DNA from 4 places in the Acetobacter sp. KSO5 genome. Region 1 is predicted to be linked to each of the others. Evidence: riboswitches for the same ligand, from Rfam matches in the RefSeq annotation. Region 1 holds a riboswitch; each other region holds the start of a gene.
What was found. Region 1 has a riboswitch for cobalamin ahead of ACHQGU_RS04125 (TonB-dependent receptor plug domain-containing protein). Riboswitches for the same ligand answer to the same signal wherever they lie in the genome.
Positions count from the first base shown of each region.

Region 1 (7,604 bases):
ACACCGCCCTGCGGCACGGTGGGATGCTCGGCATCATACCGGCCAAGGCGACCGTCTGCTTCCATCACAAAACCCGGCACCGGGCTTACGGACACGGTTTCTTCCAGAATACGCCGCACCTTGCCACTGGCCAGATCCACCACCAGCAGAGCGGGGTGCGTGGTCTGGGACGTATCGCTGACAAATGCCGTGCCGGCGCTGCCATGGGTGAGGTCAACGCGCACATCATTCACATGGCTGTCTGGCCGCACGGCGGGCGCGCCAAACGCATAACGACGGACAATCCTGTTCGTCTTCGGGTCAATATGCAGCAGGGCCGGTTTGGCTTTGGCCTTGCTGCCAGCACGCACGCCTTCATCCAGCAGCCAGAGCTGGCCGTTGGCGTCCACCGTCATACCCAGCGGAGAGATAATCCTGCTCTGCGCGGCTTTGCTGGGGAACGGCGTCAACTGCCCCTGCGTCCACGTAACCAGCACCGGGCCTTTATGCCGCTGGGCGCTGGTGGGGAGAGAGAGCACAATCCGCCCGTCCGGCAACCGCGCAATGCCGGACGCCTGCACATCCGGGAAGCGATCCGCCACCGTCACATTCCCGCTGGTGGTCCAGTTATGCACCGTGCTGTCTTCCGCCAGCGCCGTGCCGGACACGGATGCGCAGAGCAGGCCCATCAGCATGCCAGACCGCACCAGTGCCTTAAGCGTGCGACGCACCGGCTGGCGCTGTGTGGACTGTGTTTCGGGGCGTTGCGTGACCATACGGGAAAAACCTTTCTGAAATACGTCTCAAACTGTCTTGTCACTCTAACGCATGGCGTAAAAAAGGCCATTTGCCTTCTGGCATGCGCCCCGTGCGGGATCAGTAATTCAGCGTAAAGCCACCATATCCGGCGCGACCGGGCTGGAGGTAGCCAATCGGGTCTTCATACTGCCGGTTAAGCAGATTATCCGCCCGCGCAAAAACCGAGATATAGCGATTGATTTTGTAATGCGCGGTCAGATCAATCGTGAAATAGCCGTGCCCCTTGCCACAGGTGCTGCAATAGTTTTCACCCACCAACGGATAATCCCGCCAGCCGCTGGTGTAGAGAATATTGCCAGACAGCGTGAAATCCTTCACCGGGGACCATGTGGTGTTAAAATTGAACTTATGCTGCGGGCGGCGCTGCAACGGCGCATTATTTTCCGTATCCCGCGCGTGGGTCCAGGTATAGTTCAGCGCAAAGCTGAGCGTATTCAACGCCTTCCAGTCCAGGAACGCTTCCACGCCATACATCCGCGCATGGCCCACATTGCCGTAGGAATAGATGTAATCCCCCCACGCGCTCCCTGCCAGTGGCAACACGTAGGATGAAGACTGGATGAGATTCCGCACCTTGTTGTCATACCATGTGGCGCCAAAATGCAGTTTGTCATGCAGCAGTTTCTGCTCCACGCCCACATCGTAGCCAATCATGGTTTCGGCTTTCAGGTTAGGGTTGCCCTCTTCCCCCCAGCCTGCCCCACGCTGATTGACAAACAGCTGATACAGCGACGGCGCATGGAAGCCTGACCCGGCACTGGCTTTGATGATGGTCCCGGTGTTCGGCACATGAATGGCCGGGGCCACACGCCAGGTGACATGGTTGCCGTAGCGGGAATTGGAATCATACCGCACATTGGCCGCGCCGTAGAGAATGCGGTTCCAGTTGCCTTCATACTGCCCATAGCCCGCTGTGGTATCCATGCCTGCTGTAGTGTGCATGGGTTCGGTCGGGTCACTGGTCGAGACATCAATCGTGTCATGAAAATGCTCTGCACCCACAAGAAGAGTCCCGTATTTGCGCAGATCCACCGTGCCGTGCCAGTCCACCTTGAGGCGGGTTGAACGGTAATAGTACGGGTCCGTCATGGCGGGCTCACCATCTGCATAAGACCCGTCCTGCATGTAGCGGCGGCGGTTGGTCATGTAACCGAGCCCTAAAACCTGATCAAACCGCCCGCCGAAGGAGGAAAGATGCGCTGTGCCGCGCACAACGGCCTCATTCTGCGTATTCTGGTCCCGGATCAGCTGGTCACCGTTATACGGCGTGAACACGTCATCATACGATGTGAAGGTATGATAATTGGCCTGTATCAGGCGCGCCGTCAGACCAAGATCAAAATTATGCGTGACATCATAACCGAGTTTGACGTTTGCGCTGCGGTTATCATTCCGGTCGCCCGCGCGGCGCTGGGCACGATTGGCCTCATTATACCGCTCAATATAACGCGGGACTTCATGAAAACCGTCGGTGCGGTAATGGGACAACACGACATTATAATGGAACCGCCCGCTGCTGCCGGACGCGCCGAAGGCCTGATTGAACGTGCCGTAAGACCCACCCTCAATCCGCACAAACGGTTTGAAGCGCCCTTCGCCCTGTTTGGTGTTGATATCAATCACCCCGGCCATGGCATCTGCGCCATACAGGCCGCTCTGCGGGCCACGCAGAATTTCAATGGAGCCAATACCGTCCGTTACAAACTGCCCGGCATCAAACGCATTATCGGCGGAACTGCCATCATTGATGTCCATGCCATCAATACGCACCTTCACGTCATTGGCGTTTGAACCGCGCATGAAAATGGACGTTGTGCCGCCAAAGCCGCCGGACCGCACCACATTCAGCCCCGGCTGACGCGCCAGAATATCGGGCAGCGTGCGCCGCTGCTGGGTGGCAATCTGCTCATCTGTGACCACGGTGACGCTGGAGCCCACATCATCCGCCCGCACCGGCCTGCGCAACGCACTGACCGTAACCACTTCCGGCAATCCCTGCGACGGGCTAAGCGAGACAACTGTACGCCCCGCTGGTGCCGTGCCGACCGGCTGCTGAGCCGCTGCACCGGCCCGACCTTTCAGAGTCTTGCCGGAAGAGGCGGCTTTATGTGCCTGAGATTTGCCTGAGGGCGTCTGTGCATCAGAAAGGGCAGCAGCCTGCGCTACCCCGCCATAGCCAGCCACAGCCAGAATGGTGGAGGTTGTCAGCACGCAACGAAGGAAGGTCATAATACTCGTATCCTGTGGTCAGCCGTTGCCACAGGACAGCGTCTCCGGCCTGCCCCATACGGCACAGTAGCCGGGGCAGAACTCAGTTACGCACGCCAACACACCCCGACTGGCGTTTCCTGGTCGCAACCACTTGCTGGATGGCAGGTCTCCTGGCTTGCGGCGTCGCAGCTGAGCAATCCCTTCCCGGAAAAACACCATCTCCAGTGGGCCGAACGCCTTGCGTCCGGACTACTCAGCCATACCGCTTACAGTTGCGGGGACAGCCCGGGACTAAGGCCAGCGAGGCCTGCACCCGGTTCCCTTTTCATTCCCTTGTGTGGGGGAAACCATCACAGGCGTTGTCTTATCGCCTCACCCCGCCGAGTCAATCACCCAAAAGGCACAGTGCAGCCCGAGCGCAGGCACAAAAAAACGCGGCCCTCCGAAGAAGGCCGCGTTCCTGATCGACTGAACCTCTAAAGGAGAGGGATCAGACGGAGTAGTACATTTCGAACTCAACCGGGTGAGGCGTGTGTTCAAAGCGATACACGTCTTCCCACTTCACCGTCAGGTAGCTTTCGATCTGGTCTTTGGTGAACACGCCACCAGCCAGCAGGAACTCATGGTCAGCGGCCAGAGCTTCCAGCGCTTCACGCAGGGAGCCGGCAACCGTCGGGATCTGCTTCAGTTCTTCCGGCGGCAGGTCATACAGATCCTTGTCCATGGCATCGCCCGGGTGGATCTTGTTCTTGATGCCGTCGATACCAGCCATCAGCATGGCGGAGAACGCCAGGTACGGGTTGGCCGTCGGGTCCGGGAAGCGGACTTCAACGCGCTTGGCTTTCGGGTTGGTGGCATACGGAATACGGCAGGACGCAGAGCGGTTGCGCGCAGAGTAAGCCAGCAGCACCGGAGCTTCAAAGCCCGGGATCAGACGCTTGTAGGAGTTGGTGGACGGGTTGGTGAAGGCGTTCAGCGCCTTGGCATGTTTGATGATGCCACCGATGTAATACAGGGCGGTATCGGACAGGTCCGCATAGCCATTGCCTGCAAACGTCGGTTTGCCGTCTTTCCAGATGGACTGGTGAACATGCATGCCAGAGCCGTTATCGCCATAGATCGGCTTCGGCATGAACGTGGCGGTCTTGCCATAGGAATGGGCCACGTTGTGCACGCAGTATTTGTAGATTTGCATGAAGTCGGCAGAGCGGACCAGCGTGTCGAACTTGGTGCCCAGCTCATGCTGAGACTGTGCGACTTCGTGGTGCTGCTTTTCAATCGGCAGACCCATCTCACCCATGGTGGCGAGCATTTCGGCGCGCAGGTCGTTTTCGCTGTCCACCGGCGGTACGGGGAAGTAGCCACCCTTCACACCCGGACGATGGCCCATGTTGCCTTCCGGATAGTCCTTCAGGGACGCGCCGGGTCCTTCGATGCTGTCGAGCTGATATTTGCCGAAGTTCGGGCCCGTGCCAAAGCGCACGTTGTCGAAAATGAAGAATTCAGCTTCCGGGCCAAAGAAGGCGGTGTCGCCCAGACCGGAGGACTTCAGATACTGCTCAGCCAGCTTGGCGGTGGAGCGCGGGTCACGGTTATAGGGCTGACCTGTGGACGGCTCGATGATGTCACAGAACAGGATCAGCTGCGGACGGGCCGTAAACGGGTCCATCACGGCTGTTTCCGGGTCCGGCAGCAGAACCATGTCACTTTCGTTAATGGCTTTCCATCCGGCAATGGAGGAACCATCGAACATGAAGCCCTCGGTAAAGGTGTCTTCTTCAATCGTGGTGACATACTGCGTGGTGTGGTGCCACTTGCCGCGCGGATCCGTGAAACGCAGATCGACAAACTCGACCGAGTTTTCCTGGATCAGGTCAAAAACCTTAGCAATCGCTGCGGCTTTGCTGTCACCCGCAGTGGTCGTTTTCTTCACCATATGTCTTCACCTACAACCTGTTGCGCACCACACTCTTGCGGCACGTCTAGGATTATAAAACTCGCGTCCGCTCTCGGGGCGCCCCGGGCCGGGCTGCCTCAGATAGCATCTTCCCCTCGTTCCCCCGTGCGGATTCGCACCACGTCTTCCACCGGGAGAATAAAGATTTTGCCGTCGCCGATTCGTCCGGTGCGCGCTGCGGCCGAGATCGCCTCCACCGCGCGTTCCACCAGATTTGCGGGACAGACAACCTCAATTTTCATCTTGGGCAGAAAATCGACAATATATTCCGCGCCACGATAGAGTTCCGTGTGCCCTTTCTGCCGGCCGAAACCCTTGGCTTCGATCACGGTAATGCCTTGCAGGCCGAGTTCGTGAAGGGCTTCCTTCACCTCGTCCAGCTTGAACGGCTTGATTATGGCCTCGATCTTTCTCATGTCACGTCATCAATATATCTGGTGCTGCACTGAACAAGAGGGGGTCCTTCCTGCGCGTAACCTGCCCATAAGGCATGAAGGCTCAGGGCGAACAGCCCCAAACTTGCACGGGTTGGCCGCGCGGGCAATCGGCCTTGTGCGAAATATAACGATCCGGCATCAAACTCCCCTCTTTTCTCCCCTTGCCAGCCCGTGGCAGTCTGCCCGCCACTTTTGTAGTTTCCACTGCGTTTTTCCCCCGGCAGCCCCCAGGACATACGGCCATGACAAAACCGCTCAACCGGCAGATTGCCGCCCTGCCCACCACCATTTTCACCGTGATGTCGGAACTGGCCCGCGCGCATGACGCCATTAATCTGGGGCAGGGTTTCCCGGATACGGAAGGCCCGCAGGACATGGTGCAGGCGGCGGCGGATGCCCTGCTGGATGGCCGCAACCAGTATGCACCGCTGACCGGCCTGCCGGAACTGCGCCGCGCAGTGGCAGACTCCAACGCCCGCTTTCAGGGGCTGGAGATTGATGCGGAGTCGGAAGTTGTCGTCACCTCTGGTGCTACGGAAGCGCTCGCCGCCTCACTCATGGCGCTGATCGAACCCGGTGATGAAGTGGTGCTGATTGAACCGCTTTATGACACCTACCTGCCCATGGTCCGCCAGCTTGGCGGCGTGCCAAAGCTGGTGCGGCTGGAAGAACCGGGCTGGACGCTCCCGCGGGAGGCTCTGGCCGCCGCCTTTTCTGCCCGCACCAAGGCCATTCTGCTCAACACGCCCATGAATCCCACCGGCAAGGTCTTCACCACGGAAGAACTGGACTTCATCGCCGGTTTGCTGATTCAGCACGACGCCTATGCTGTATGCGATGAGGTGTATGAACATCTCACCTTCGGCACGCCGCATGTCTCGCTGATGAGCCGCCCCGCCATGCGGGAGCGGTGCCTGCGCATTGGCAGTGCGGGCAAGAGCTTCTCACTCACCGGCTGGAAGGTTGGCTACGTCACCGCCCCGGCCCCGCTGGCTGCCGTGGTCGCCAAGGCGCACCAGAATCTGGTGTTTGCCACCGCCCCCAACCTTCAACGCGCCGTGGCGTTCGGCCTGAACAAGGACGAGCAGTATTTCCGCGATCTGGCCGGGGACATGGCCCGCAAGCGCGACATCCTCTCCGCAGGCCTGCGCGGCGTAGGACTGGATGTGCTGCCGTGTGACGGCAGTTACTTTGTGATGGCGGACATTACCCCTCTGGCCAACGGGCTGGATGATGTCGCCTTTGCCCGGATGCTGACGGAAGAAGCCGGTGTCACCACCATCCCCGCCTCCGCCTTCTATGACCCGTCCAACGGCGCCCCGCCAAAGCATCTGGTCCGCTTCGCCTTCTGTAAGCAGGAGAGCGTGTTGCAGGAGGCCGTGGCCCGTATCGAACGCTGGGCAAGCAAGCGCGCCTAACCCTCCCCGGACCTCTGGCGGCCCATAAACAAGACACCGGACCGCCAGAGCGCCGCACCGTGCGTGCGCAAAAGCCGGTTGCGGAATTTTTTGCCCCTTCTCCGCATCTCGGTCTTGACGGGCCAGCTCCGTTTCTCTACATGAGCGCTTGCTGTGTGGCGGATGTAGCTCAGCTGGTAGAGCGCCGGTTTGTGGTACCGGTTGTCGCGGGTTCGAGCCCCGTCATTCGCCCCAGCAATTTTTTCCTGAAAATCGATAATGCCTAAAGCCAAGCATCACAGATGCTGTTTTCGTGCGTCTGGATTTGGCGTGTTGTGCCTGCACACTCAGATGCCGTTTGGCAGCTAACCCCTCCTGCTCCCCAATACATTTTACGCATCACCATAATGCACAAAATCGCACAGTAGCCTCCATTTTCCGGGGGAACGCTGCGGAACTGTATTATTCCTGCATCAGTCCGATGATTATATTCCTTCATATACAGGTTTATGCACGGCCATATATGGACAATACCCGGCAGGCTCGGCAGAACCGGCTCACCTTTTGTTCATTTCTATTCCGGACCTGCCAGAGCCATGCACGATCGTTTTCCCCGCCTTTTCGCCACAGGGACATTTGGCGCACTCCTGCTGACGAGCTCTGCTCTGGCCTCAACGCCCGCTCCGGCCCCGCAGACCGCGCCTGACAAACAGGCCGCCATTAAAGCAGCCCCCGCCAAAAAGGTTGTGCTTAAAACCCCTGCGACTGTGGCCCCCGCAAAGCGCACCTCCACCCCCATTGCCG
Region 1 is NZ_CP172014.1:897,838-905,441, reverse strand. Features, by position in the region: gene ACHQGU_RS04130 (L-dopachrome tautomerase-related protein) at 1-674, opposite strand, end outside; gene ACHQGU_RS04125 (TonB-dependent receptor plug domain-containing protein) at 856-3,027, opposite strand; cobalamin riboswitch at 3,152-3,376, opposite strand; gene glnA (type I glutamate--ammonia ligase) at 3,500-4,945, opposite strand; gene ACHQGU_RS04115 (P-II family nitrogen regulator) at 5,044-5,382, opposite strand; gene ACHQGU_RS04110 (aminotransferase) at 5,646-6,821, shown strand; tRNA gene ACHQGU_RS04105 (tRNA-His) at 6,980-7,055, shown strand; gene ACHQGU_RS04100 (TonB-dependent siderophore receptor) at 7,397-7,604, shown strand, end outside.

Region 2 (7,604 bases), 220 kb from region 1:
ATATTTTTCGTACTTGTTTGTTCAGCATTTTCATTTAGAGAAATTTCTAAGAAAACGCCGGTCTCTTCCCAGTTTCGGGCTCTGACTTCCTGCGCTAAGGTGCTTTCAGGTGGCACAACAAGACCCAGAACATCGCCATTGGCACAAATTCCAAAAAAGAGAACTCGTTTTTCCACAGCAGGAAAGCTCATAAGATCGGTCGGGCCCTTACTACACCCCTTTAAAAAACCCGAGATACGAACTTCCGGATACTTAGGGTAAAGAATCAGAGTGGCATCGGGAGCCTGATAGCGACCGCTCTCATCAACCCAGAAAAATCTGACAGGTGCCTTAGCCCGATCCCGCTTACTCCCTGCCCTGATATCTGAGTCATTATAAATATCGCCATGTGGAATAATATTAAGAGCTGAAAATCCTCCTCCAAGATAAACCTGATTTTTTGAATTATCATTTTTTGCAAGAGATTTTGCATAGAGGCGAACGGCACCCTGATGACGCATAAGCTGTTGTAGCTGTGCCAGAGACTCTATCATTCTGCTGACTTTCCCTGAACGGTAAGTGTCTGTTTATCAGAGTGTAACCATGATGACAGCGTCTGCACAATAACCGCAGGGTCAAGTCTGGCTTTTCCCTTAAGAGCACATTCCCATACAATAGCTGTACGCCAGCCATCTTTTTGCAGTTGCTCCAGGGCTCTGGCGTCATTTTCTACATTCCGTCCTATTTTTTTCTGCCAGAATTCAGGACGTGTGGCAGGCCATTTAAACAAATGGCAGGTATGATGGTGCCAGAAACAGCCATGCACAAAAATAACAGCATGAAAGCGCGGCAGAACCAGATCCGGCTTACCGGGAAGGTCCCGCCGGTGAAGCCTGAACCGAAAGCCTTCCGCATGCAGGGCTTTACGGATCATTAGCTCCGGGCGGGTATTCTTGCCCTGTATCGCCGCCATATTGCGGCTGCGCGTTGCCTTATCGTGAACGTCCATAGCGCTTTAGAAAAGGTCCGCCTGATAGGCCTTTTTCTTTCTGACAAAGGGGGCAGCATTCTGATCCATCAGAGCTGCAATATGGGGCTGCATAATCCGTGCGACTTCTGCAAAAACAGGGACAGCAACGGAATTTCCAAACTGTTTATAAGCCTGCGTGTCAGACACCGGGATACGGAAATCATCCGGGTAACCCATCAGACGCGCACATTCACGCGGGGTCAACCTGCGTGGATTTTTGTTTTTTCCACGCGATATAAGGATTTCAGATCCGTCTTTATAATAACGTGCTGACAAGGTGCGGGCAACATCCTCTCTCCCTACCAGTCCAAACCCAAACCCGTTCCCGGCAGCTTTATGTTTAGCGGCATAATTTTGGAGGTAGGTCCACAAGTGATCTGTCAGAACATATTTCGGGTTAACCTGCCCCTGACAGCCTTCCGTATAGGGCTCCTCGGGGTCTTCTGAACCATCTTCGGGATGCAGAATATTTTTCAGACGCACAGAACTTTTTTCCGGGAGGTTCAGATCATCCCACGAAAAAGGAACATCCTCCCTGAAACCCACAATTGCAATGCGTTCCCGATGTTGCGGGAGAAAATGCTGTGCATCAATAACACGGGACCAGACATGGTATCCGAGCTCTTCTGTCAGCGTTTTAAGAATAACCTCAAAAGTCCTTCCTTTATCATGACTTTTAAGATTTTTAACATTTTCCAGAAGAAAGGCTGCGGGACGTTTATCTTTGAGAATACGGGCGACATCGAAAAATAGTGTTCCCTGCGCTTCACAGGCAAAGCCGTGGCTTCGACCCAGGGAGTTTTTCTTGGAAACACCTGCAATAGAAAACGGCTGGCAGGGGAAACCAGCCACCAGAACATCGTGGTCGGGGATTTCAGACGTTTCAACCTGCGTGATGTCACCCGCTACCGGTCTGTTATCCCTGTAATTTGCCATATAAGTTTGCTGGGCGAATTTATTCCATTCTGAGGTGAACACACACTGGCCTCCAATGGTCTCAAACCCCCTGCGCAGACCACCGATCCCCGCAAACAGATCAATAAATGTGAAACGCTTTTGCGTGACGCCTGAACCCTGCTTGCCTGCAAGGTTGCGCAACATGCCTACGGCTGCAGAACGCGGTTCGCTCTCGCCATTTTCCCAGCGATAAACCTGCCGCTTACTGTAGCCGAGGACATCAGCAAGCTCTTCAACGGTCAGGCCTGTCTGGCCACGCAGCATGGAAAATTCGTTCTCAGACATAACGCCTCTGGGTCATTTTGTGACGTTATGTCACTCACGAACCCAGAATTCAAGCATAATGGCCCACATATGTTCTCCCTGGGAAGAAACCCGTTTGCGAAGCGTGGCCTGAGGCACAAGCGGAACACAACGACCAGCTTACCCAGCCAGACAAAGACAGGCCGTTTTTCAGAAATTTGCCGTGACGGAGAAGCGGGCGGAGCGGGGTTCGAGGGGGTGGTAGGTGGCGCCGGTTTCGACGGGGGATGTGGGGGTCATGCGGTAATCGTAGGCGTATTGGGAGGCGGAGGCGTGGGTGTTGGTCAGGTTGTAGATGCTGGCCTGCACCTGAAGGTATTTTGTGATGTGGTAGCCGACATCCATGTTCACTTCCTTATAGCCGTGGGAGCGCAGGGAGTTATCTTCGATTAAGGGGTAGGACCCGAGCCAGCGGAACTGCACTCCGCCGAAGAACCCGCTGGGGTGATCCGCCAGCAGGCCGAAGGAACCGATGAAGTTAGGGGCGTTGGCCACATAGCGCCCCGGCAGGCCATAGAGGCCGGGATTTCCGGTAAAATAGCGGGCGTGGGTGGAGGCAATATCTGCGTTGAGTTCCAGCCAGGGCAGCGGGTGATACTGGCCGGAGAGTTCAAACCCCTGCCTGCGGCTGGGAGCGCCGGCGTCGTTCACGCCTTCATCCGCGTCGTAGGTGAGTTCTGAACTGAAATCGATGCGGAAAAAGGCGGCCTGCAGGTTCAGTTTTGGGATGATGTTGGTACGGACGCCCAGTTCCTCACTGGTGGCGCGGGTCATGAAGGGGGTGGCGATGGCACCGTTGGCAATGCCATCAGTCGGCACGGTGCCGAGGACGGCGCGGATATCGTTAGAATGATAGCCCTGCCCGGCACTGATATAAAATTCCGTTTTATACCACGGGCCGAAAATCAGGCTGCCTTTGGGCTGAAAAAGCCACTGATGCACACGGCCCCTGTAACCGGAAACGAGGCTGTGATCTGAGCCGCCGTAATAATCGCCACGCAGGCCGACAACGGTACGCAGCCAGGGCAGCCAGTGGGTGATGTTCTGGCCGAACAGACCGACATTGCCTTGTGAGACGTTATCCGCATTACAGACATACTGGCCGGTGGGCACGCTGCTATCCGGGCAGTCGGGCAGGACTTTGCGCTGACGGGTGTGGCGACGGTCGATATAAATGCTGTCCCAGCGGCCTTGTACGCCAAAAATGGTGTCTGTAGCGCGGTGCAGGAAGGTGTCGTGCCGCTGGTATGCCGATGTGCCGCCAAAGGTGGTGCGGGTTTCGTCCTGCTGTTCCTGATCGCCATTGATGGGGTCGTTCAGATAATGGCTAAAATCGTTCCATAGAGTCAGGCGGCTATGCACGACGTAAAGCGATGTTTTGAGCTGCCAGTTATCGTTATGCAGAACATGATGCGCGGAAACGCTGAACCGTTCGGAATAGCCGCCGTCGCTTGGGTCCAGAGAGCCGTAACGGCTGATGAGGCCTTTCTGGTAGGCCTCCAGAGGCTGGTCGGTCGTGTTGTTCCATTGGCCTCGGTAATACAGGCCGGTCAGGTTGAATTTGGTGTGTTCTGTGGTGTGGGTGTAGCGCGCGGCGGATTTGATGCCCCGGAAGTTGTCCGGGTGCGCCCACGGGCCATTGAGGTGGTCGATTGAGAAAGCACCAAGCAGTTTATCGCCATTTTTGAAGTGCGCTGTATCGCCAATAAACGCATGTTCGTCGCCCAGTGTGCCGAGACTGCCAGAAGCCTGCCCGCGCAGGTCATCCGTTAAGCGGATATGGTCGGACCCGACGACGCCGAAATCCCCGACATCCGCGTAAAAGGGGCCTTTGGTGTAGTCGATGCCCTGTGCGAGTTCCGGCATGAGGAAATTGACATCTGTATAGCCCTGCCCGTGGGCGTGGGTGGGTTCATTAACCGGGATATCATCCACAAAACTGGCAAGGTCTGTGCCGTGGTCCAGATTGAAGCCGCGGAGAAGATACTGGTTGGCCTTGCCCTCGCCCGAATGCGCGGTGACGACCAGACCGGGGACAGATTCCAGCAACTGCCCCACTCGGTAAACCGGGCGCAGGCGGAGTTCCTTGGCGGTAATGCTGCCCTGACTGGCCGTGAGCGCGCGGCCAATGGGATCTGTATGTGAGGCGATGACCTGAAGATGCTCTTCCCCGTGGGCCTCGGTTGTTTTGTGGCCGATGAGTTTTTGGGGGGAATCTGCCGGCGTGATGGGAGGCGTGACCGGGGAGGCGCGGCGGGCTGCATCTTTGGATGGCGTAGGTTTTGCAGACGGTGCGGCGTGTGCGGTGGTGGTGAAGGCAGAGGCGCAGAGGAGCGCGACGATAAACGGAGAGCGTCCGCGCCGGACAGGACGCGGAGACACAACGTGACCCATAACTGTTCCCCGATATCCGGCTCACCCCGTCCGGCTATCATGACTGAGCGACGAAGGCAGGTCTCCTGGCTCACGGGGGTTGTCTGACGCGCCTTCCCAGCCGTTATGGGGCCAGTGGCGTGATGCATCAGCGCACCGTTTACAGTTGCGGGGGCAGCCGCTGCCTGAACCCCGGGCCTGTGCGCCCAGCCGGATCCTTCAGCGTTCCCTTTTCACTCGCTTGCGCGAGACCTTCGACAGCCGCAGAGGTAGGGGATGGGCTTTGGGTGGGTCAAGGGTATGGGTGCCTTGATTTCAAAAAAACATCACGTGCTGGCAGGCGCTGGCCGGTGTAGGAAGGAGGCGTGAAATCCTTCTGCTTGTGAGCAAGATGATGCCTCAGTCTTCCCGTCCCGGACCAGAAATTTCCTCTCCCTCCACCCAGCGGGAGACCGCGACGGAACGCTGGCTGGCCACGTTGCGCCAGAAAATAAAGGCGGATGGCACGCAGCCGCGTGTGCATTTTAGCCGCACGCCGGACCGGCCGCTGGACCATGAGGGCGTGATACGGGATTTTGAATAACCGTTCACATTGTGTGAGCGGAGGCAACGGCCTTTTATCCTGAGCGTTTCAGGCAGGTGATGGCATCCGGCGTTCCGGATGCAGCGTGCTTTCTGACGTGATGAGGACCCTGCCGTGATGACCCTGCCCCGCAAACCGGTTTTGAGTATGGCGCTGGCTGCTGGCCTGCTGGCGGCTGGTGCGTTCATCGCCCCGGCACAGGCCCAGCGTAGCATGCTGTTTTCTGGCACCCTGGCGCCGGAGCATGGCGCGCCTGCGCAGGTGCATGGGAATGTGGTGGCGCTCTATTACGCCGGGGCGCATGTGCTGCGCTATACCGTGACATGGGACGGGCTGAGTGGCCCGGTGACGATTGCGCATCTGCACGGCCCTGCCCTGCCCGGCAAGGATGGGCCGCCGGAAGTGACGGTGCACGGCCCGTATAAAAGCCCGCTGAGTGGCAGTGTGATGCTGAGCACGGAGACGGAGCGGGATTTGCTGGATGGGCGTATTTACCTGAACCTGCATACCCAGAAATATCCGAATGGTGAGGCGCGGGCGTGGTTGGGGAAGAGTGAATAGTCCTTGAGAAACACCCAAGGTTTACTACATCTGAATACCGAGTTTGGGGGCGAGCCAGACCATGCCCAGATAGAGCAGGATGGTGACGCCGCAGCCGGCGCCTAATGCCAGCCAGAAGGGCACGCCATGCCGCATGATCCACGGGATGAGCAGGAACATGGGCAGGGATGGCAGCACGTACCAGAACGTGGCCCCCACATGGGCTTCCATGCGGGCGGGGTCTTTGGTTTCCAGCCAGAGCCAGATCATTCCAAAGACGGAAATAAGGGGGAGAGAGGCCACCAGCGCGCCAAGGCCGGGGTAGCGGCGGGCGAGCGAGGAGACCAGAGCAATGGTCAGCCCGGAGAGAAGGGCCTTGAGCCAGAAAAACATCGTTCTTTCCGGTGCAGAACCCCTCCGCCTGCTGAAAAGCTGACGGAGGGGCTGGCAGATTTTAGAGGTGGGTGTCGCCCTGCCGGGGCTGAGCAGCTTGCCCCTGCGGCGGCATCTGGCCGGGCTGTGCGCCGTTCTGCGGGGCACCTTCGGACGTCAGTTTGCCGGGCTGGGTAGAATGTTCCACATCATACGCTGTGGCCTTCTGGGCGTAGGTGCCTTTTGCGCCGGGATGCTCCTGATCATACAGAGCAGCCTTCTGCCTGGCTTCCTTACGATAGACGTGGCGGCGATACATGCCGGTGACGCAGCCCCCCACGGCACCCAGAACGCCATGATTGGCGACATGGCCGCCGACAGCGCCCACAGCCCCGTATTTCAGGCAGCCGCCCGGTTCCGCCTGTGCGGCGGTAACTGTTGTGCCAGCCAGAGCGGCAAGAACGCTCAGAGTGATCAATCGACGCATCTCTATTTCCTTTCTTCTGCCAGATAATGAGGCAGATTTCCCTGTAAATGTATCGAAAGAGTGCTGCGGAGACAATGTGCGCCCGCTTGCGTCCCCTTTGCGCAGAAGAACAGGTCTTTCTTTGACGGTGCCCTTTTATTCAGCGGTGCGGCACCCCATATTTAAAAGATAACAAAATGAAAAAAATAAGGAGGCCGTTATGAGACGCCCCTTTGACACCAGTCGCGCAGGGTCTGGTTTCCTGCATGGGTCTCGCTTTTCCCGGGGTATTTTGAACCCCCGCTCCAAACGGGTTGAGCGCCCGGAGACTGAGGCTGCTGCACAGACGTCAGGCACCACGGCCTCAGGGAACGCCGGGGCGGCTCACACAGACACGCATGAACCGGACGGCGCATCCTCCGAAAAAACCGAGAAAAGCCCGGATGAAACCACCGACCAATGCTTTGCCTGAAAGGCGACGTCAGGCGGCGGGCAGTGTTGCGAGGAACGTTGTGACCAGCGTTTCCAGAAGAGTTTGATCTGCGGGAGAAAACCGATCTTTGCGCGGGCTGTCGAGATCCAGCACGCCGAGCAGGTGGCCTTGTGCGACCAGCGGAATGACGATTTCAGACGCCGAAGCGGCATCACACGCAATATGGCCGGGGAACGCATCCACATCCGCCACGCGCTGGGTGGTGCGGGTCTGGGCGGCGGTGCCACAAACCCCCTTCCCCATCGCAATGCGCGTGCAGGCCACACGGCCCTGAAAGGGGCCGAGGACCAGTTCACCCTGTGACGCAGACGCCTCTGTCTGTCCGGACGGTACAGCGGAGGCCAGCGTGAACAGCGTGGCCTGTGCTGTTGCGTGCGGACGGTAGAGGTAGAACCCGGCCCAGTTGAGATCTGGCAGCGCCTCAAAAATAAGGGCAGCCAGATTAGCCATATTGGCCAGAGGGTCCTGCTCCGCCGCCAGCAGACCGGTGGCGGCGGAGAGCAGATCT
Region 2 is NZ_CP172014.1:681,309-688,912, reverse strand. Features, by position in the region: gene ACHQGU_RS03215 (MvaI/BcnI family restriction endonuclease) at 1-533, opposite strand, end outside; gene ACHQGU_RS03210 (very short patch repair endonuclease) at 530-952, opposite strand; gene dcm (DNA (cytosine-5-)-methyltransferase) at 995-2,251, opposite strand; gene ACHQGU_RS03200 (TonB-dependent receptor) at 2,420-4,651, opposite strand; cobalamin riboswitch at 4,701-4,913, opposite strand; gene ACHQGU_RS03195 (hypothetical protein) at 5,034-5,225, shown strand; gene ACHQGU_RS03190 (CHRD domain-containing protein) at 5,343-5,786, shown strand; gene ACHQGU_RS03185 (DUF3147 family protein) at 5,811-6,158, opposite strand; gene ACHQGU_RS03180 (hypothetical protein) at 6,220-6,624, opposite strand; gene ACHQGU_RS03175 (hypothetical protein) at 6,824-7,075, shown strand; gene ACHQGU_RS03170 (GAF domain-containing protein) at 7,085-7,604, opposite strand, start outside.
Region 2: another riboswitch for cobalamin. It lies ahead of ACHQGU_RS03200 (TonB-dependent receptor); the one in region 1 lies ahead of ACHQGU_RS04125 (TonB-dependent receptor plug domain-containing protein).

Region 3 (7,604 bases), 330 kb from region 1:
GCGTGGGGAGTGCGCGCGGGTCCAGCGTGAACAGGTTGCGCCCGGTGGGCAGCACATCCAGCCGCCCGCGTGTGGGGGCTCCGGCGGGTCCGGGTGTGACAAACCGGCCAGCGAGGGCGGCCAGAAGCGCCTGTGCTTCCGCCGGGCCGCTCTGGTTGATGCGGTTTGCAATCTCTTCTTTCAAAGCCCTTTGCTTTTCAGAGGTCTGTGCCTCGCTCTGAATACGCTCATCCTGAGGCCTGCATGCCTGAAAAATAGCCTGTGCGAGCGTGTCGGCCTTCGGCGCGTTCTGGCCGAACACGTGCAGGCCATCCCGGATTTGCAGATCTTTTACGTCACAGAGATAAGCGTCCAGACGGGCCAGCGCTTCGGCCTCATCGTCCTCACCGGGGCGGACACCGCTTTCTGAAAGGACGCCGGTGCGGGATGCTTTTTCCAGAATATCCTTACGGAGCAGCGCACCCCGGCGCGGGTCCAGACCATCGGCCTCGGCATATTCGTCAATCAGCCGTTCCAGCGCCTGCATATCTGAGGAAAGGTCTGCCTGCATGACCGGGGGCGTCATGTGCCCGATGGTGACAGCGCCCAGACGGCGTCTGGCTGTGGCGGCCTCGCCCGGATTGTTGACGATAAACGGGTAGATAACCGGCAGATCCCCCGTCAGCACGGCAGGCGCGCAGGAGGCGGACAGCGCGGCGGCCTTGCCGGGCAGCCATTCCAGCGTGCCGTGGGTGCCCAGATGCACGAGCGCATCCAGCCGCCGCACACTGCGCAACCAGAGATAGAACGCAACATAGGCGTGGCAGGGTGGGCTGTCCGGGTCATGATACAGGGCTTTGCGGTCGGCCTGCCGCCCCCGGTCCGGTTGCACGGCCAGCGTCAGATGGCCCAGTTCTATTGCCCGCAGGTGAAATGTGGCGTCCTGCACACACGGGTCCTGCTCCGGCTCTCCCCATGCCTGTGTAACGGAAGCCATAAATGCAGCATCCAGCCCGGCGGCCAGAGCACGATAGGTGGCGACGCAGAACAGAGGCCGGGGGGCACTTTGCGCCAGCAGGGCCGCGAGCTGTTCCGGTTGCGGCAGAGGTGCTGCACCCGTCTGATACCCCTCCGCCCGCAGCAGGGTGAGGATGGAAGCCAGACTGGCGAACCCATCCAGCCCGACAGCGTGAGCCACGTGCCCGGTTTCCTGCGTGAGCCCTGCCCCCGGATAATCGGACAGGATGATGCCCACGCGCTTTTGCTCAGGGGACAGATACCGCAAACGTGCCCATGCCAGCGCACGGTCTGCCGTCTGGCGGATGCCGGGCAGATACGGCACGCGGGCGGCAGGCAGACCGGGGGGTGCTTCTGCGCGGAAGGAAATGGGAAGGGTGGCGATACTCCCATCCAGTTCCGGCAGCACCGCCTGCATGGCGAGATCCGACCGGGAGAGACCGCGCGGGCTGCGTTCCCACACCGCCTGCGTGGCCCCCGGTTGCAGCAGTTGCAGAATGGGCACATCCGCCCCGGTGAGGGGAGAGTCCCCTTGCGGGTTTCTGGAGGAAAACAGCGTGGCGTTGAGCAGGATATCCGGTTTTGACCGCCTCAGTGCCTCTGCAACCCCTTTGGCGACGACTGGATCTTTGAGCGAGGTGACGAAAAGCATCTCCACCGTGCAACCCTGCGCCGCGAGGGTTTCGGCCAGCAGATCCAGTGCGGCGATATCCCCTACCATCAGATGCGCGCGGTAAAATACCAGCGTGGCCCGCATGACACGGCCTGACGGCAGGCGGGTGGCCTCCCGATCAATCCCGTCTGCGGCTGTGGCTTTTACAACCGGAACGCCTGTCACGGTGCGATAGAGGCCCCACTGCGGCAGAGGCTCCGGCTGCGCGCCCTCATCCGGGCCTTGTCCGGCGAGACCGGCCATCAGGCGCAGGGCGTTCACCATATTGCGGGTTCCACCATGCTGAAAAAATCCGTTTAGGCGATTACGGATTTCTTCAGGAACGGTGGAGAGGTCCGCCAGACGGGTATCATCCTGCATGGGGACTGAGGCACTCGTTCCCTGCCGCATGGCCTCACCGGGCAGGAGGGCCAGCGGTACCTTATGCTCCCGGCACCATGCGGCCAGTTCCTCCGCGCCATAGCGCCAGTAATCCAGACCGCCCAGCAGACGCACCACCACACAGCGGGCCTGCGCCAGTGTGGTTTCCAGATACAGATCCACCGACATGGGGTGGCGCAACCGGGCCAGACTGGTGACCTGAAGAGACGGCGGTGCCCCCTCTGCCCCGTGTTCGGCCTTTAGCCGCTCCTGCGCGTGGAGCAGGCCGAGCAGATCGCTCTCCGTAAAGGAGAGGACCACCAGATCCGCAGGCGGCAGGCCGAGGTCTTCGGCCTCATCCTGCTCATCAAGCGTCCTGTTTTCCCGAACAAGGAGGTGCATAGGGCGGTCCTGCCTGTTTAACCGGCGGTGGTTGCGGCGGCATCTGCCGCGAGGGCTGCCGTAATGGCGGCCTCATCCAGCCCCTTCTGACCGATGACCACAATGCGGCCCGTGCGGGCGTCCTGCGGGGTCAGCAGGCGGTCAAACTCATGCCGGAAGCGTGTGCCCACGCCCTGCACGGCCAGACGCATGGGTTTGCCCTGCACGGTGGCAAAGCCTTTCATGCGCAGCACGTCATACCGGGCGGCGACATCCTGCAAGAGTGTCAGGAACCGTTCGACGGAAAGCTGCTCCGGCACGGTGACAACGAAGCTTTCAAAATCATCATGCTCATGCTCGCCATCTTCCGCATCATGGTGGGACGGACGGGCCTGAAGGTCTGCCTCGGCCTCGGCACCAAGGCCCAGCAGCACGGCGGGGTCCACCTTGCCATCCTGCGCACGGATAATCCGCACGGGGCGCGGGCAGAGCTTTTTGATCTCGGCTTCCACGGCGTCCAACTGGGCGGCGTCCAGCAGGTCGGTCTTGTTCAGCACAATCAGGTCTGCCGCGTTGAGCTGGTCTTCAAACACTTCGGCCAGAGGGTTGTCATGATCCAGTGAGGGATCCGCCTCGCGCTGTTTGGCCACGGCTTCCGGGTCATCCGCAAAGCGACCGGAGGCCACGGCGGGGGCGTCCAGCACCGTAATCACGCCATCCACCGTCATGCGGCTGCGCACGGTGGGCCAGCCAAAGGCCTTAAGCAGCGGCTTGGGCAGGGCGAGACCGGAGGTTTCAATCACCACATGTTCCGGCGGGTCGGCCCGGTCCAGCAGGGCTTCCATCGTGGGCAGGAAATCATCCGCCACGGTGCAGCACAGGCAGCCATTGGTGAGTTCGACAATATCATCCTCCCGGCAGCCTTCCACACCGCAGCCGCGCAGGATTTCTCCATCAATGCCCAGAGAGCCGAATTCATTCACCACCACGGCAATGCGGTGGCCCTGCGCTTTTTGCAGAATGTGCCGCAGGAGCGTGGTTTTTCCGGCCCCGAGGAAGCCGGTGATGATGGTTACGGGAACGCGGGCGGGTAAACCGGTCATGACGGGTCCTGTTCGGTTGCGGGCACGCGGCCCAGAATCATATCAGACAGTGAGGCCGGGCGGCGGGAAGGCATAACCGTGCCTTTGGCAGAGGCTGCGTAAAGTTTGGCGTAAGCCAGCAGATCTTCCGCTTTTTCCGGCCCGAGATGGCCGAGCAGCCAGGTCCAGCGGTTGGGCATGGAGATGGCCGCTGTGCAGCCCCGGTCACACGCAGCCAGACAGGCAACGGGACGCAGGGTGATGGGTTGCGGGCTGGCCTCCAGCACCGTTTGCAGGCGGTCCAGCAATTGTGCGCCCGGAGGATGCTCCATGGCGGGGCCACCGCGGCGGCAGGTGGTGCAGACATGCAGCACCGGGCCTTCTGCCGCAGCAGGAGGAGATGATGGGGGAGAGGCGGAGTGCGTAACAGACGCAGGCATAAAATTTTCCCGATCAGGCACCATCCCATGCGGAACAGCACTTAAACGGAGTGCACAACTGGTGCTCCTGCCGGGGCAGGAGTGATGCGCGGCGCGGCGCACCCTCGCCTTCCGGGCACCCCGCCGGACACGACACCTCAAACAACCGCCCGCCCCAAAAGGCGCACGGATGATGGCAGGTCTCCTGGCTTGTGTCGTGCAGGTCTGCGCGGGGGTTAACCATGCAGTCTGCGGGTCTGCCTGCCTTCCCGGCCCGGTGGGGGCCGGTGGCATGGACCTGCCCGGTTGAGGGGGCAGGCCCACAGCGGACCATGCAATCACTTACAGTTGCGGGGGCAGCGACGGCCTTGCAGCCGAAGCTGCGCACCGTTCTTCCCTTTTCATCCCTTGCGGGACACCATCATGCGGCTGAGCATCGCATAACCGGGGTATTTTTCAAGTCATGAGCGGACCGCGTTCCGCACACACCTGTTCCGCCGCCTCTTCATCCTCATGCTCGCCCAGATGCGCGGGGAAGGCATTACCGCTAAGCAGAATGACCAGCATGGAGAGCGCACAGACGCCAAGAGCCACCGGCACCAGAACGCTGACCCCATACACCGCCAGCAACTGCCCACCCAGTGCGGAACCAAGCAGAATACCAAGGTTGCTGGTGCTGTTGATGGCCGCCCCGGCCGTATCCGCCGTGGTGGCACGGGCGCGAATGGCGCCGGACATCATGAACGGAATGATGGACGCATAGCCCGCGCACCACAGAGCCGCGACACCCACGCCACCCCACGCTGGCATGAACTGGCCGCCCAGCAGCCCAATCCCCAGCGAAATAGCAGCCCCCGAGGCCAGCACCCCCACACGCGGCCAGCGGTCCACCATAAGGCCGGACGCCCACAGGCCGGACAGGCTGAACACCCCGATAAACAGCAGCGCCACACTGACGGAGGTTTCCGGCAGGCCATGCGCCATCAGCAGCGGGGCGATGTAGGTGTACACCACGTTATGCCCGACAAAAAACAGCGCATTGGCCGAGATTACCCACGCAAAAGCCCGGACAGACTCACGCGGCACCTTATACGGCCCGGACGGACGCCCGGCGGGTTTGATGACTGGGGGCAGACAAACCGCAATCAGCACCGTCAGGACCGCAGCCAGACCCGCCACGACCATAAGGGCCACGCGCCAGCCCGCCAACTGGCTGATGGCCGCCGTTCCCGGCACGCCGAGCACGCCCCCCATGGAAGACCCGCCAAACACAAAAGAGATGGCCCGGCCTGTCAGTTTTTTAGGAACCAGATGGGCCGCGTAGGCGGACACCATGGACATGAGCAGCGCATGCGCGCCCCCGCCAATCGCGCGGCCAAAGCACACGATGCCAAAGGTGGGCGCGAAGGCTGAAATCAGGTTGGAGACCACATACCCAGAAAGGGCGATAAGCAGCAGACGTTTGCGCTCGACGCGCGCGGTCAGCACCGTCAGCGGGACAGCGGCCACCGTGACAATAAGCGCATAGGCGCTGACAGCAAGCCCGGCGCGGCCTGTGCTGATGTTAAAAGCGCGCGCCATATCCAGCAGAAGCCCAACGGGAGCAAGCTCACTGGTGATAGCCGTAAAGGTTGCCGCGCACAGCGCGACAAGGCCGATCCGTGTTGAAACAGAAAGCGTGCTGAACACTGTTTTCACCCTTGCTCAAAGCGTTCGTCAAAGGGCGGTGTCCATATCGTATTTTTTCTAAAAATCTTCCCCTAAAAAACCGCTGCAACAATTCGTGAACAGGAGAGTGAGGTTGGCGGGTTTTACGAAACCCGCCCCTGCTCAGATCGGCCACGCCAGCAGCCGCGGAAAAGCTGGGGAAATGCCCCACAGGCCACATGCCGGAGGGCGCACCTGCCCCATGCCAGCCACCGGGTGGGAAGGAAGACAATTTTGTGACGGGAGGGGGTGAGGCGGGAGGAAGAGGGCAACCGGGCAATCCCCTGCCCTCTTCCCAACCCGAATCAGGGGCCGGACCCTTGAAGAATGGTCCGGCCTGTCTTGAGGTTACCTTATTTGCCTTTGGCCAGCGGATTGACCACCGGGGTATCTTTCCGCAGACTTTTGACCAGTTCCGGCGTCACCTGATGGTCGCCGGTGCCGAATGTGGCCGTGATGTAGTTTGTCAGGGCCGCAATTTCCGCATCGCTCAGACGCTGGACGTTGGACTGACCATCAAAGCCCGGCATGAAGGCATGTTCCGTGCCTGCCGTGCGATCCACCCCTTTGAGGATGGTCATGATCAGGTTGTCCGGACGCCCGGCCCCCACTGTGGAGTTGTTGAACAGCGACGGCACGTAATGGTCCTTCGTGCCAGCGCCATCATGCCCGTGGCAGGCGGAACAGTTGGCATCATAGATGTGCGGGCCATCCATTTCCGCCAGATCATCAATCCGCTGCGGGCCTTTGGTGCGGATGTCGGGCATTTCTGCTGCCTTACCGGCAGCGTCACGCGCGGTATGGTCGGCATCATCATCCATCGGCGCGACCTTCAGGATAAAGGCGGCCAGCGCGTGCAGGTCCGCATCCGTCAGGTGGCTGGTGCTGTGCTCCACGGCCTCGGCCATGGGACCAGCAGCCTGAGCACGACCGGCCACATGCCCGCTGCGCAGGTAAGCCACCAGATCATCCTCGCTCCAGTCACCAATACCACCGGTTTTGCTGGAGGTGACGTTGGGGGCATACCATGTGCCGAGTGACCCGCCAGCCAGATAATGGTCCTGCTTTTCACTCAGCATGAAGTTACGCGGAGTATGACAGGTGCCACAATGTTCCAGCGCATTGGCCAGATAGCGGCCACGACGCAGCGTGTCATACGTGCTGGAATCACCCGTTTCCGGCGTTTCCTTACTGGCGACAAAGTTCCACGCCATCATGGCTGAACGGAGGCTGGCCGGGAAAGAGAGATTTGTCTCCTCCGGGGATTCCGCAACAGGTTTGACCACGTGCATGAACCACGCATACAGGGCTTTTACGTCCTGATCCGTCATGCCGGCGTAAGACACATACGGCATAACCGGATACAGGTAAGACCCGTCCTTGCGCACGCCATGACGGAGCGCATTTTCAAAGTCGGCTTCCGTATAAGACCCAATACCGTGCTGCGGGTCCGGCGTGATGTTGGTGGCAACCACATCACCCATCGGGGTGGCGATTTTCAGGCCGCCCGCAAAGGGTTTTCCGCCCGGTTTGGTATGACAGGCCACGCAGTCTGCCGCTGTGGCGAGATACGCACCACGCGCCAGTTCTGCATCCGCACTTTCCGGCTGGGCCGCGGCATTTGTGCCGGAAGCCGGCGCCATGGCAGCCCCGGTTGCTGCGGACTGGCTGTTTGCAGGCGTTGCAGCCTCCCCGGCGGGAGCCGGGGTTTGAGAGGTTGGGCTGTGGTCAGATGTTTTGGCATCGGACCCGGCGGCAGGCTTGCCCTCTTCCGCCACAGGTGCGGGCACCGTGGGCTGGGCTGGTGCAGGCTGTGCGGCAGGCTTGTCGGCAGGTTTATCCGCAGACTGAGCCAGCGCGACCGGAGACAGAGCAACCGGAGCAAGGGCCACGCCACCGAGGGCTGTTCCGGCAACGAGTGCGGAACAGAGGAGAGTTCTGAAATCAGCCATGAAGCAGTTCTTTTTTCAGCGTATCTGCAACACG
Region 3 is NZ_CP172014.1:570,143-577,746, reverse strand. Features, by position in the region: gene cobN (cobaltochelatase subunit CobN) at 1-2,431, opposite strand, end outside; gene cobW (cobalamin biosynthesis protein CobW) at 2,449-3,513, opposite strand; gene ACHQGU_RS02550 (DUF1636 domain-containing protein) at 3,510-3,932, opposite strand; cobalamin riboswitch at 4,089-4,349, opposite strand; gene ACHQGU_RS02545 (MFS transporter) at 4,368-5,600, opposite strand; gene ACHQGU_RS02540 (cytochrome c) at 5,972-7,261, opposite strand; gene ACHQGU_RS02535 (GMC family oxidoreductase) at 7,563-7,604, opposite strand, start outside.
Region 3: another riboswitch for cobalamin. It lies ahead of ACHQGU_RS02550 (DUF1636 domain-containing protein); the one in region 1 lies ahead of ACHQGU_RS04125 (TonB-dependent receptor plug domain-containing protein).

Region 4 (7,604 bases), 1.6 Mb from region 1:
CTCAGGCTGCTGCTGCGGCGGCGCTGGATGGTCCGGCGGATCTGGTGCAGGAAATGGCCGCAACCTATGCCCGCCGCCGGCAGATGGTGGTGGATGCGCTGCGTCGCATTCCCGGTCTGACCTGCGCTATGCCGGAAGGCGCATTTTATGCGTATCCGGGTGTGGCCGGGTGTCTGGGGCAGACCAGTGCGGGCGGTGCCCGGCTGGAAACAGATCATGATTTTGCGCTGGCGTTGCTGGAAGAGGAATATGTTGCCGCCGTGCCGGGCAGTGCGTTCGGGCAGTCGCCCTATTTGCGTCTGTCCTGTGCCACGAGTGATGCCGACCTGATGGAAGCCTGCCAGCGTCTGGAGCGTTTTGTCAGCAATCTGCGCTGAACAGGTCGCCCTTTTTCTTCAGGATGAAACCGTGCGCAGGAAGCGCACGGCTTTCTTGCCTGCGTTCAGGTAGGCGTAATTCTGGGCGCTGTTATAAATTGTAAAATCGTTCGCATTCACTAGTTGAGTCTCTGTATCGAACTCAATGGTGAGTGTGCCGTCCAGCACAAAAATCATTTCATGCCAGCCTTCCGGGTCGGGTTCCGCCACATAGCGTTCCCCCGGTGCAAGAGACCATAGCCACAGCTGCGTATCCTGCCGGGCGGGGGCCGCCCCAAGCAAGGTTGCTTTACTGGAGGGTGTTTTACCCCGCCACATCACTTCCTCAATGCGGCGTAATTCGCGGTCCGGATTGCTCACCAGCTTGAGAAAGGTTGTGTCTAGCGCTTCTGCCAGACGGTCCAGACTGCCCAGACTGATATTGGCGGTCCCGGCTTCCAGACTCACAATCATGCGGCGGCTGATGCCGGATGCATTGGCCAGAGCTTCCTGACTGAGGCCAGCGTCTTTGCGCAGGCGACGCAGATTTGTCCCCACATATTTCAAAACATCAGATCGTGGGGGTTGATTGTGCATTATAGTGCCCATATACGCTGCTAACTATGATCAAGACTCCACCCGCCTCTGGCTCTCACGTCAAGTTCCTGTCGAAACAGGAGATCATACTTGTCCTGATCACCATGCTGTGGGGGGCAACGTTCCTGATCATCCACCATACCATGGAACATACTGGCCCGCTGTTTTTTGTGGGCGTACGGTTTCTTACGGCTGGCCTGATGTCCCTGTTGTTGTTCCGCAAATCGCTGGCGGGGATGACACGGTATGAGCTGAAGGCCGGGTGCATGATCGGGGTTGGCGTCTTTCTGGGCTACACGTTCCAGACGTTGGGCCTGAAAACCATTTCCAGCAGTCAGTCCGCCTTTATCACCGCTTTGTATGTGCCAATGGTGCCGTTTTTGCAGTGGGCCGTGCTCAAACGCAGGCCGCATATGATGAGCTGGGTCGGTGTTCTGATCGCCTTCGTCGGTTTGATCTGCCTGACCGGGCCGGATGCCGCCAGCGGCCTGAGCTTCAGCCCCGGTGAGATTGCGACCTTGCTCGGCGCAGTCTCCATAGCGGGTGAAATCATTCTGATCAGCCGCTACGCGCTGCGCGTGGATAGTCGCCGCGTCACCATTGTGCAGTTGCTGGTGGCTGGCATTCTGGCGCTGGCCTTCATGCCGGTGGCGGGGGAACATATCCCGGCTTTCTCATGGGTATGGGTGGCGTCCGGCGTGGGGTTGGGGGTGATGAGTGCGGTCATCCAGTTCGCCATGAACTGGGCGCAGAAAACCATTTCCGCCACGCGGGCGACGGTTATTTACGCAGGGGAGCCGGTCTGGGCCGGACTTGTGGGGCGTCTTGCCGGGGAGCTTCTGCCGCCACTGGCCATAGCGGGCGCTGGGCTGATTGTGCTGGGGGTTCTGGCGAGTGAAATCCGGCTGCCGCGTCGTAAAAAAGACCCTGAACTGTCCTGACAAATCAGCCGTTCAGCACATTGCGGGTCGAACGCCGGGCAATCGCAGAGGCGGCTTCTGTATCAGGGAGCAAGCCGATCAGTTGCAATTCATCACAATACTGGGCCATCTGCTCGCGCAGTGCATGACCCGTCACCGGGCTGATGGCGGGTTGATGATGCAGCATGGCGCGCATGGCATCTGTGCTGACATCTGCGGAGTCATCTGCGACGAGTGTCGCGGCTTCATCCCGGTGCTGATTGGCCCATTTTGCGGCATCGCGCAGAGCCAGAGTCAACGCGGTTGCAGCATCGGGGTCCGTGTCCAGCGCGGCCTTTGAGGCCCCGAGGATTAGGCTGGTGCGGTCTGCATAATGGCCTGTGTTGCTGCCAACCAGTTCAGAAAACAGGTCCGCATGGCCGTTCAGCAGTTGCCAGGCCAGCGGGTCGTGCGCCACGACGGCATCAATGGTACGTGCGCGCGCGGAGTCAACCATCTGGTCTGCTGGCATATCAGTCCAGGTAATGCCGCCCATGGCGTTAATGCCCTTGCGGCGCATCATGATGGCGAAGAAAAATTTATCCGCAGCATTCTTATCCGGCATGGCCACTGTGCGACCCACAAGCTGGTCCAGCCGGCTGATGTTTGCCCCCCGCCGCACCAGCAGACGGAAGGTGCCGGGCTGAATGCCCAGTATGAGGCTGGCAGGCAGACCGCCATACAGACGAGGGAGCCAGGTTAACGCAGGCGCGACGGCATAGTCCGCTTTACCTGCTGCCAACGCATCCAGGGCTTCATTCCCGTTTTGCGGGGTGGAAACGCTTTCCAAATCCAGACTGTAGCGGGCAAAAAACCCTTTCTGATACGCAACGGCCAGCACCGGGGCTGTGTCCGAGTGCGGCCAGATCAGCTTGAGTTTGCGATACTGGCCATCCGGCTGCTTGCGTGGTGGCCGATTATGCGCGTGGTGTTCAAACGCACCCACGGCTCCCGCTATGGCCAGCCCGGCAAGGCTGGTCAGAACAATTCGGCGGCGGAAGGCCGGGTCGGAGGAAGGTCCTTGTGCGCTCATGCTTCTTTCTTACCACGCGGGGTTTTCAGCGTCGTCTGCTCATAAAAACATGCAACACAAAAAAAATGAAAAAAGGGGGTTTACGGCACCCCCGGATCACGGTTATACGATGCCTCGCTGATCCCGAATAGCTCAGTTGGTAGAGCAAGCGACTGTTAATCGCTGGGTCGTAGGTTCGAGTCCTACTTCGGGAGCCAGCCTTTCTTCTTAAAATTCAAAATAGATTTTCACGCTGTAAGCTGTAGATTTTTGCCATGCAGTTTGCGTCGATAGGTCTGTTGTTCTGATTCTAGTGGAACGCGTTCTGGCTGACCGTTTCAATCTCAGACTGATGCGCTCTTCATGCTTCCAAAAAATCCGTTCAAAGCATCCGTCATGGCAAATCCGCTGTGTGCGGCGCTATGTGTTTATGAAACCAGAAAGGCTGCTCTTTTCCGTTTCACCCGGAAGAAAGCAGCCTTTTTGTCAGCCTCAGCGCAGAGCGGCGATGCCGGTCAGTTCCACGCGCCAGTCCGGGTTGGCGAGTTTGGCTTCCACGGTGGCGCGGGCAGGTTTGTTGTCACGGTCCAGCCAGGCATCCCATGCTCGGTTCATGCCTGCCATATCGTTCATATCTGCCAGAAAAATCTGCACGGAGAGCAGGCGGCTTTTATCTGTGCCCGCTTTGGCCAATAGGGCATCAACCTGCCGCAGAATGTCCGCCATCTGGCCTTCTGCATCCGCAGAGGCATCATCTGCGACCTGGCCAGCCAGATGCACCAGTCCGTTATAAATTACTGCGCCTGTCAGGCGTTCTTCGGGGTCAAGGCGTGTAATGGTCATGGGGTTTTCCCTGTATGTGCAAAATGGTTTCAGGCTACCGGCATGTTATCAATCAGCCGGACATCGCCCAGACTGGCGGCGACAAAAAGCCGTGCGCCGGCCTCGGCCTTTTCAACAGTGCCGAGTGATTTTTCAGAGCGCAGATCCAGATAGTGCACGGTAAAGCCAGCATCTTTCAGGGTCTGTGTGCAGTGTTCCAGAGCGGCGGTAACAGGCTGGCCAGCTTTCAGAGCCGCAAGGCAGTCCAATAGAGCCTTTGGCAGATGGCTGGCTTGTTCCCGCTGAGCCGGGGTGAGGCGTTTATTCCGTGAGGATAAAGCCAGATGATCCGCTTCCCGCACGGTGGGAACCGGCAGGATAGTGAGAGGCAGGTCCAGATCCGTCACCACCCGGCGGATAATGCAGAGCTGCTGGAAATCTTTTTCCCCAAAAGCTGCGATATTGGCCCGGGTTTGCATAAACAGTTTGGTGACAACGGTTGCAACGCCATCAAAATGGCCGGGCCGGTCTCCGCCGCACAGCATCCGGTCAGGGCCGGACACGCTGATACGGGTGCAAAAGCCGGGCGGGTAGATCTGCGTTTCATCCGGGGCGTACAGAACGTCCACCACGCCGGTTTCTGCCAGAAGTGCTTCGTCGGCCTCCAGACCGCGTGGGTAAAGCTGGAAATCATTTGGGTTGTTGAACTGGATCGGGTTGACGAAGATCGTCACAATCCGGCGGGTGGCTTTGCCGTCCAGTGCGCGCACCAGCGTCAGATGGCCTTCGTGCAAAGACCCCATGGTGGGCACCAGCCCGATTGTTTCACCCTCATGGTGCCACTGCGTGACAATTTCGGCCAGTTCGTGTCTGGTTCTCACAAGCTTCATGACGCATCCCGGTTTGCGATAAAAGGGAAGGACAGCCGCCCGCACGGTTTATGCACGAGAAAACCGAGGAGGGCGGCTGTCCGGCCTGCGCCCGTCTTACTGTGTTTTCAGGAACGGTTCCAGCAGCACCCGGTCCGCAGCGCTCAACCGGCTGGCGGCAGTGCTGGCCTGATGCCAGTATGGATAGAGCAGGGGCGGCAGGCTGGCCTGATTGAGGCGATTCAACTGGTCTTCCGACAGCACCAGTTCAGCGGCCTTCAGGTTGTCTTTTAGCTGGTCTTCCGTGCGCGCGCCGATAATGACGGACGTAATGGCCGGGCGGTGCATGGTCCATGCCAGAGCGATCTGGGCGGCAGAAACGCCATGTTCTTTGCCAACAGCAATCAGCACTTCGACAATATCGAACAGCTTTTCCTTGTCATGCACCGGCGGTTCACCAAAATCTTCAAGCTGGCGGCCCTGCGGGGTGGGCTGGTTGCGGCGATACTTGCCGGAGAGCAGGCCACCTGCCAGCGGACTCCAGACCTGCACCCCAAGACCCTGATCGACAGCGGCGGGCAGTAGTTCATACTCCGCATCCCGCGCCTGCAGGGAGTAATAAATCTGCTGGGAGACAGGGGCAATCAGCCTGTTCCGTTCAGCGACGGAAAGCGTTTTCATCACCTGCCATGCAGAGAAATTGGAAACGCCTGCATAGCGGATTTTGCCCGCACGGGTCAGGGTATCCAGCGCTTCCAGCGTTTCATCCAGTGGGGTGAGGCCGTCCCATTCATGCAGATAGTACAGATCAATATGGTCCCGGCCCAGACGCTTCAGGCTGGCTTCACACGCGGCAATCAGATGCAGGCGGGAAGAGCCTTCTCCATTCGGGCCGTCCTGCATGCGGAAGCGGGCTTTGGTCGTCACCAGAGTTTCCTGCGAGCGGCCTTTCAGGGCTTCTCCCAGAATGGTTTCAGACTCTCCGGAGGAATAGACGTCTGCTGTATCAAACATGTTGATGCCAGCATCCAGACACAGATCAATCAGGCGGCGGGCCCCCGCTGTATCGGTATTGCCGGTTTTGGCAAAAGAGCCTTTGCCCCCGAATGTCATGGTGCCAAGGGTAAAGGCGGAAATACGCAGGCCGGACCGACCGAGCTGGCGATACTGCATCATTCTGTTCTCCGTGCGTGTGGCGGGTAAGGTATGAGCCCCTTGAGAGCTGACGGCTCAGGGCCTTTGTTTCAAGAGTGCAGGGCTGCGTACACAGTGTTTTGACATCTCCCGGAGAGCCTGCTTAACAGGACGCGATGGTTCCCGCTTTGGGATGAAAAGGGAAGTACGGTGAGAACTCCGCTGTTTCTTGGCCGTCGCTGCCCCCGCAACTGTATGTGACATCAGGCTTGTTCCAGCACTCTGCTACAGGGTGTTGTACCACTGGGGACTTCTCCGGGAAGGTATGGAACGAGTGAGAACCCCCGGAAAACCGGTGGTTTTGTGTCATCAGCCAGGAGACCTGCCATCTGATTTCTGGAGTGTCATGCCTGGCGGGGTGTCCGGTGCGTGATGGCGCGTTGCGATGCGCGCTACCGTCTGGCTTGTCCGGGCGGCCTTGGAACTGCACCCCCATGCCGTTTTGTGCGGTGTGTTGCCTGAAGGGTGTTCATGTCGGCCGCATTTTCTGCACCTGTGGTCAAAGGATGGTGTCCCGGCCTGTTTGCGCCCATGCAGGCGGCGGACGGCTGGCTGGTGCGCGTGCGTCCGCCTCTGGGCCGGATGACAGCAGCACAGGCCTATCTGCTGGCAGATGTCGCGGAACAGGACGGCAATGGGCAGATCAGCTTGACCAACCGGGGCAACGTGCAACTGCGCGGCTTTAGTCTGGAGGCCGCGCAGGCTTTCCCGCAGCGGATGATCGCGGCTGGTCTGGGGCAGGCTGACCCGGAAGCCGAGCGACGCCTTGCTCTTCAGGTTTCTCCTCTGGCGGGGAAAGATCCTGCCTGTGCGACAGAGACTATGCTGTGTGCTGACGCTCTGCGGAACGGCTTGATAAATCATCCGTCTCTTTCTGCCCTGCCTGATAAATTTGGTTTTTGCGTTGATGGCGGAGGGTTTTTCCCGACAGGCTCTCTGCGTGCCGATATTATGCTTCAGGCGGTGGGAAGTTCCGTCCCCACAGAGGCTGGCTGGCGCGTGGTGTGTGGGAGTGGCTGCTCAGAGCCGCAGATCGCGCAGGAGGCCGTGCAGACAACCCTTGCTCTGGCAGAGGCTTTTGTAAAACGCGGTGAAACGCAGCGGCCTCTTCGCGAGCCAGCTATCGGGAAACAGCTGTTTGCAGAAATCGGACTGAGGGGCGTGTCAGCCTCCGGGGCAGAAATGCAGAACGGAAGCCTCCTTGCCGCGCGGGCGGGCCATCTGACAGGCTCAGCTTATGCTGCGGTAGCGCCGCTAGGGCGTCTGACCGCCGCAACGCTTCGCGCCTGTGCGCACGTTGCGCAGCAAGGAGATGGCCTGTTGCGGATGACGGCATGGTCTGGGCTGGTTTTTTCCGGTCTGGAAAAAAATCCTGAAATTTCCGGAATGATCACGCATCCTGATGATGCACGCCTGCGCGTTTATGCCTGCATTGGTGCGCCGGGATGTGCACAGGCTGCTGGAGATGTGGGACGCGATGCGCTGGCCCTTGCGCCGTTCCTGCCGGATAAAGCCGATCTGCATGTATCGGGTTGTCGTAAGGGCTGTGCGCATCCCGGTGTCGCAACGGTCACGCTGGTTGCCGGGAGTGAGGGCTATGGCGTGGTGCTGCAGGGCACGGCCAGCGATGAGCCGATTTGTATTCTGCCAAAAACTGAAGATGTAAGAGCTTTTTTGCAGGCTCTGCCTAAAGGAGACGTTTGAATATGCAGGCTTATGATTATATTCGGGATGGAGCCGCTATTTATAAACGCTCCTTTGCCACCATCCGGGCAGAAGCGGACCTGCGCGGCTT
Region 4 is NZ_CP172014.1:2,560,554-2,568,157, reverse strand. Features, by position in the region: gene ACHQGU_RS11520 (pyridoxal phosphate-dependent aminotransferase) at 1-377, shown strand, start outside; gene ACHQGU_RS11515 (helix-turn-helix domain-containing protein) at 396-953, opposite strand; gene ACHQGU_RS11510 (DMT family transporter) at 980-1,894, shown strand; gene ACHQGU_RS11505 (ABC transporter substrate-binding protein) at 1,899-2,945, opposite strand; tRNA gene ACHQGU_RS11500 (tRNA-Asn) at 3,067-3,142, shown strand; gene ACHQGU_RS11495 (RidA family protein) at 3,417-3,767, opposite strand; gene panC (pantoate--beta-alanine ligase) at 3,797-4,636, opposite strand; gene ACHQGU_RS11485 (aldo/keto reductase) at 4,733-5,788, opposite strand; cobalamin riboswitch at 5,910-6,154, shown strand; gene cobG (precorrin-3B synthase) at 6,281-7,513, shown strand; gene ACHQGU_RS11475 (precorrin-8X methylmutase) at 7,516-7,604, shown strand, end outside.
Region 4: another riboswitch for cobalamin. It lies ahead of cobG (precorrin-3B synthase); the one in region 1 lies ahead of ACHQGU_RS04125 (TonB-dependent receptor plug domain-containing protein).